2 linked regions of the Hoeflea sp. 108 genome follow. The protein of the gene in region 1 interacts with the protein of each later gene in a pairwise test. Links are inferred from orthologs where the notes say so. Each region holds a gene or a part of one and is shown in the gene's direction. Other genes may lie near its edges. The genes, in order: ftsH and B015_RS0115020.

The links.
Region 2: the proteins of ftsH (region 1) and B015_RS0115020 interact in binary tests that used the Escherichia coli proteins (3 or more experiments, as listed by UniProt). The link is inferred for Hoeflea sp. 108 from one-to-one orthologs.

What each region holds. Positions count from the first base shown.
Region 1 is NZ_KB890024.1:4,531,705-4,534,962, forward strand. Bases 257-3,197 are described here. They hold ftsH (ATP-dependent zinc metalloprotease FtsH), read left to right. Parts: upstream 257-730; coding sequence 731-2,665; downstream 2,666-3,197. Other genes in these bases: tilS (tRNA lysidine(34) synthetase TilS), read left to right, coding at 257-625; nudI (nucleoside triphosphatase NudI), read right to left, coding at 2,887-3,197. In the rest of the region: more of tilS, read left to right, coding at 1-256; more of nudI, read right to left, coding at 3,198-3,255. UniProt on the Escherichia coli protein: Acts as a processive, ATP-dependent zinc metallopeptidase for both cytoplasmic and membrane proteins. Plays a role in the quality control of integral membrane proteins.
Region 2 is NZ_KB890024.1:3,019,517-3,022,832, reverse strand. Bases 209-3,207 are described here. They hold B015_RS0115020 (protease modulator HflC), read left to right. Parts: upstream 209-1,232; coding sequence 1,233-2,183; downstream 2,184-3,207. Other genes in these bases: B015_RS0115010 (Do family serine endopeptidase), read left to right, coding at 2,495-3,207; B015_RS0115015 (DUF2065 domain-containing protein), read left to right, coding at 2,186-2,371; hflK (FtsH protease activity modulator HflK), read left to right, coding at 209-1,233. Also shown: more of hflK, read left to right, coding at 133-208; more of B015_RS0115010, read left to right, coding at 3,208-3,316.

The sequences.
Region 1 (3,258 bases):
CAGCCGGCCCGCCACGGGGCTGATCTGCCTCGCCCCCGAATTCACTGATACAACGGACGGCGAAGCCGCCCGCTATGCCCTTCGCATCCTGGTTGCGGTAGCAGGCGGTGTACCCCAACTGCCCGACAGCGCCAGCGCGCAGTCCCTGCTGGCTGGCCTTGTCGATGTCCCCAATGCAAAAAAGCCGGTCCGCGCCACATTGTCGCGCGCGCTTGTCGATGCCCGCCGGCAGGGCGTTTTTCTATGCCGCGAAGGGCGTGGACTGCCTGCGCCTATGCCGCTGCGGGCCGGCACCTGGGACGGCCGCTACAGGCTTCTGCAGATGTTTGAAAGGGCGGATTTGGTGGTTGCACCGCTCGGCACAGCGATGGCCAGCAAGCTGTCCGGCGAAAGCTCGGCACCGCAAAGTCTTGCCCAGACTGCACTTGCGGCCGAGCCCGCGCTCTGGCGCGACGGAACATGCGCCGGCTTGCTATCGGAAACGAGCCGCACTCCGGTCGCCGCACCCTGGACGCGTTTCCTGCCGGCCTTCGACATGGCGCCGGCAAAGGCGGTGACAAAACTGCTCGGCACCGCCTCAATTCCGCCATCGCCATGCCGTGGCCACATTGGCATCCAAGCTTAACCTCGACTTAGGTACAAGCTTGGCAATGTGGCAGCCCCTCCCTATGTTAGGGGCAAGCTTACTCTTACCATGCGCGTTCCCTGAAAAACGCCAACGGGACATTCGATGAATCCGAACTATCGCAACTTCGCGCTGTGGGCGATCATAGCCGTTCTGCTCATCGCCCTGTTCAACCTGTTCCAGACCCCGCAAACCCGCGGCGCGTCGAGCGAAGTGCCTTATTCGCAGTTCCTCCAGGACCTGAATTCGGGACGCATCAAGTCGGTGACGATTGCCGGTGATCGCATCAGCGGCAGCTACATCGACAATTCCAACGGCTTCCAGACCTATTCGCCCGGCGACAGCAACCTCGTGTCGCGCCTGGAGCAGAAGAACGTCACCATCAACGCTCGCCCCGAAAACGACGGCTCCGGCTCGATCTTCAACGTGCTGCTGTCCTGGCTGCCGATGATCCTGATCCTCGGCGTCTGGATCTTCTTCATGCGCCAGATGCAGTCAGGCTCCGGCCGCGCCATGGGTTTCGGCAAGTCCAAGGCCAAGCTTCTGACCGAGGCCCATGGCCGCGTCACCTTCCAGGACGTGGCGGGCGTCGACGAGGCCAAGGAAGACCTCGAAGAAATCGTCGAGTTCCTGCGCGACCCGCAGAAGTTCCAGCGCCTCGGCGGCAAGATTCCGCGCGGCGTGCTGCTCGTAGGCCCTCCCGGCACTGGCAAGACGCTTTTGGCCCGTTCGGTCGCCGGTGAAGCCAATGTGCCTTTCTTCACCATCTCGGGTTCCGACTTCGTCGAAATGTTCGTCGGTGTCGGTGCAAGCCGCGTCCGCGACATGTTCGAGCAGGCCAAGAAGAACGCGCCTTGCATCATCTTCATCGACGAAATCGACGCCGTTGGCCGCCATCGTGGCGCTGGCCTCGGCGGCGGCAACGACGAGCGCGAGCAGACGCTGAACCAGCTGCTGGTCGAGATGGATGGCTTCGAGGCCAACGAGTCGATCATCCTGATCGCGGCTACCAACCGTCCCGACGTTCTCGATCCCGCGTTGCTGCGTCCGGGCCGCTTCGATCGCCAGGTCGTGGTGCCGAACCCCGACATCATCGGCCGCGAGAAGATCCTCAAGGTTCATGTCCGTAACGTTCCGCTGGCCCCCAATGTCGACCTCAAGACGGTCGCACGCGGCACTCCGGGCTTCTCGGGTGCGGACCTGATGAACCTCGTCAACGAATCCGCTCTGATGGCAGCGCGCCGCAACAAGCGCCTCGTCACCATGCAGGAATTCGAGGACGCCAAGGACAAGATCATGATGGGCGCCGAGCGCCGCTCGTCGGCCATGACGCAGGCCGAGAAGGAGCTGACGGCCTATCACGAGTCCGGCCACGCCATCCTGGCGCTCAATGTGCCGGCGGCCGACCCGCTGCACAAGGCGACCATCATCCCGCGCGGCCGTGCGCTCGGCATGGTCATGCAGCTTCCCGAGGGCGACCGCTACTCGATGAGCTACAAGTACATGGTCTCGCGCCTCGCCATCATGATGGGCGGCCGCGTTGCCGAGGAGATCAAGTTCGGCAAGGAGAACATCACGTCTGGCGCCTCCTCCGACATCGAGCAGGCGACCAAGCTGGCGCGCGCCATGGTCACGCGCTGGGGCTTCTCCGACAAGCTCGGCCAGGTCGCCTATGGCGAGAACCAGGAAGAGGTGTTCCTCGGCCATTCGGTGGCCCGCACGCAGAACGTCTCCGAGGAGACCGCACAGATCATCGACGCCGAAGTGCGCCGCTTGATCGACGACGCCTATGTCACCGCCCGCTCGATCCTGACCAAGAAGAAGAAGGACTGGATCGCGCTGGCCGAAGGCCTGCTCGAATACGAGACGCTGTCGGGCGAGGAGATCAAGCAGCTGATCGCCGGCAACAAGCCCTCGCGCGACATGGGCGACGACACCCCAACCTCGCGCGGCTCGGCCGTGCCCAAGGCCGGCTCGTCGCGCGGCAAGAAGAAGGGTTCCGAGCCTGAAGGCGGCATGGAACCCCAGCCGTCGAACTGACCGGGTCCTGACTGGATCGAATGCAGAAACGCCGCTGAGGAAACTCGGCGGCGTTTTTTGTTTTTCTGGATGCAATGGTTGCTGGCGAACTATCGCGCAACGCCATCGCGACAAGAATGGCGACGCCCGAATTCGATCACCCCGATCGTTTGCCTCGCCTACGAGCGGATGAGCCCCCTGGCCCTCAGCGTCGTACGCGTCGCCTCATTGAGATCATAATTCTAGAAGTGGCCCGGAAGAACCCATGCGAAGTCCTCGAATTCGTCATTGATGGCTACGTTTCGATTGGCCGCTTTGCAGTCAAAAATCAGATAGATCATATAGACTTGTTCGGTCGTTCCATCTGGGTAGGACTTTGTCCTGACATCGTCGCGAAACGTCCACGGCTGAACCGCCTCAATGACGAGGCCAGCGCCCAGCTCTTCTCGAATCTCACGAAGCAATCCCTCGGTGATGTTTTCGCCAGGCTCCAGTCCGCCGCCTGAAAGTGCCCATTGCCCAGGAAACACCCCGCGGTCGCCAGGCATCTTGCAAAGAAGATATGCCCCTTCATTTTCAATCAATGGGCAAACGATGATCCTTTGACGCAAAAT
Region 2 (3,316 bases), 1.5 Mb from region 1 along the record:
TCTGTAGTGAAAAGCGCGGGTGCATCCCGTGGTCGCGTTGAAAGCGCGTGATTGCATCCCTATAGATGGTGTCGGTAAATAAGCGGCCGTCTCAGGCGCGGCCGTCATTGTTTCGCAGTTGAAAGGACATTCATGCCCTGGAACAATCAAAATGGAGGCGGCGGCGGCCCATGGGGTGGCGGCGGCAGCGGCGGCGGGGGCGGTGGCCCCTGGGGACAGGGGCCGCGGCCGAGCGGACCTCCCGGATCGCCTCCCGATCTCGAGGACATCATTCGCAAGGGCCAGGACCGGCTCAAGCGCGCCCTGCCTGGCGGCGGCGGCTCGAGTGCAGCCCTGTTCGGCCTGATCGCGGTCGGTCTGGTGGCGCTGTGGGCCTATCAGGCCGTCTATACCGTGCAGCCGGACGAGCTGGCGGTGGAATTGCGCTTCGGCAAGCCGAAGGAACAGCTGTCGCAGCCGGGCCTGCACTTCCATTGGTGGCCGATGGAAACCGTGGAAAAGGTCAACACCGCTGAAAAGCTGGTCAATATCGGCGAAGTCCGGGGTACTGCGTCTTCGGGCCTGATGCTGTCGGGCGACCAGAACATCGTCGACGTCAAGTTCTCGGTGGCCTACCAGGTCGCCAATCCGACGGCCTATCTGTTCAATGTCGCCGATCCCGACGTGATGGTGCGCCAGGTGGCCGAGAGCGCGATGCGCGAAGTGGTCGGTCGTCGTCCGGCACAGGACGTGTTCCGCGACGACCGCCAGGGCATCGCCGGCAACGTGCGCGACATCATCCAGCAGACGCTCGACAGCTATGGCACCGGCATGACGGTCAACGCCATCTCGATCGAGGACGCAGCGCCGCCGCGCGAAGTGGCCGATGCGTTCGACGAGGTGCAGCGCGCCGAGCAGGACGAAGACCGTTTCGTGGAGGAGTCCAACCAGTACTCCAACCAGAAGCTCGGCCAGGCACGCGGCGAGGCAGCGCAGGTCCGCGAAGATGCGGCCGCCTACAAGAACCGTGTCGTGCAGGAAGCACAGGGTGAGGCGCAGCGCTTCATCTCGGTCTATGACGAATATGCCAAGGCGCCTGACGTCACCCGCAAGCGCCTTTACCTCGAGACGATGGAGAAGGTGCTTCAGGGCTCCGGCAAGGTGATCGTCGAGCAAGGCAACGGCCAGGGCGTAGTGCCCTATCTGCCGCTGCCCGAACTGCAGAAGCGCGCTCCGGCGGCGGGAGGCAACTGATGTCCAATCGTCTTCCCATCATCGGCATCTTCTTTGCCATCATCCTGTTCCTGCTCTGGTCGTCGATCTTCGTGGTCAACGCCCGCCAGCAGGCGATCGTGCTGCGCTTCGGCGAGATCGTCGACGTCAAGACCGAGCCGGGCATCTACTTCAAGGCGCCGTTCTCGATGTTTGAGGCCGACAACATCCAGATCATCGAGGACCGCGTCATGCGCCTCGACCTCGACGATATCCGCGTGCAGGTCTCGGGCGGCAAGTTCTACGATGTGGATGCCTTCGTGGCCTACCGCATCAACGACGCCCGCAAGTTCCGCTCGGCGGTTTCGGGTAGCGTGGAACTGGCCGAACAGCGCCTGCGCACGCGTCTCGACGCAGCGCTGCGCCGGGTCTACGGCGTGCGCGGCTTCGAGTCCGCCCTGTCGGAAGAACGCGCATCGATGATGCGCGACGTGCGCGACCAGTTGCAGCCCGACGCCAATGCGCTCGGCCTGCAGGTCGAGGACGTCCGCATCCGCCGCACCGACCTGACGGCAGAAGTTTCGCAGCAGACCTACGACCGCATGAAGGCGGAGCGTCTGGCCGAAGCTGAAAGGCTGCGCGCCCGTGGCCGCGAAGCGGCGCAGCGCATCCGCGCCCGTGCCGACCGCGAGGTCGTCGAGATCGTCGCCGAGGCACAGAAGGAGTCCGAGATCCTGCGTGGTCAGGGCGAAGCCGAACGCAACTCCGTGTTCGCCGATGCCTTCAAGCGCGATCCTGAGTTCTTCGACTTCTACCGGTCGATGAGTGCCTATGGCACCGCGCTCGACGCCAACGGCACCACCATGGTGCTGTCGCCGGAATCGGAATTCTTCCGTTACTTCCGCAGCCCGGACGGCGGTGCAGCTTCTGCCGCGCCCAAGGCAACGCCCGCCCCGCAGGCCGGCGCTGCCGCTCCCAGCACCAGCAACTGACGGTGCAGGATCTGATCGTCGCCATAGGCCTCGTCCTCGTCATCGAGGGCGTCGTCTATGGCGGCTTTCCCGCTCAGATGAAGCGGCTCGCGGCCCAGATGGCCGACATCCCTGACAATGCTTTGCGCCTGTTCGGCCTGGTGGCAATTGCCATCGGCGTCGGCATCGTCTGGCTCATCAGGGGATAACGGATGATTTATTCCCTTCCGATAGCAATGGTCGCAAACAGGCCTTATTTGTTTCCATCATGACGCTTCGCGTCCGGACGGCCCGGCGCGATCAACGCCAATGCAGCCCGGGAGGCTTCCCTGATGAATTCCACAACCCTTTTGCGCGCCATGCGAAAGGCTTCTCTGGCTGCAACGACGGCGCTGATGATCGGCGCGGTGGCGGCACCGACCTTCGTTGCCCCGGCTTTTGCGCAAGGGCCTGAATCCGTCGCCGACCTCGCCGAAGGGCTTTTGGGCGCAGTGGTCAACATCTCGACGTCGCAGACGGTGAAGAGCGGCGACGGCGACAACGAAAATGCCGTGCCGGTGCCGCAGCTGCCCGAAGGCGCACCTTTCCAGGACTTCTTCGACGACTTCTTCAAGAAGCGCGACGGCCAGGACGGCGCCGCGCCGCAGAAGGTGCAGTCGCTTGGCTCGGGCTTCATCGTCGATGCCGAGCAGGGCATCGTGGTCACCAACAACCACGTCATCGCCGATGCCGACGAGATCGAGGTCAATTTCTCCGACGGCTCGAAGCTGAAGGCGACGCTTATCGGCACCGATACCAAGACCGACATCGCCGTGCTCAAGATCGATCCGAAGGCCAAGAAGCTGACGGCGGTGAAGTTCGGCGATTCCAACAAGATGCGCATCGGCGACTGGGTGATGGCGATCGGCAACCCGTTCGGCCTTGGCGGTACGGTGACGCTGGGCATCGTGTCGGCGCGCAACCGCGACATCAATTCCGGCCCCTATGACGACTTCATCCAGACTGACGCGGCGATCAATCGCGGCAATTCGGGCGGCCCGCTGTTCAACATGTATGGCGAGGTGATCGGCATCAACACGGCGATCATTTCGCCGTCGGGCGGCTCCATCGGCATCGGCTTCTCGATCCCGTCGGAGATTGCGGCCGGCGTGGTC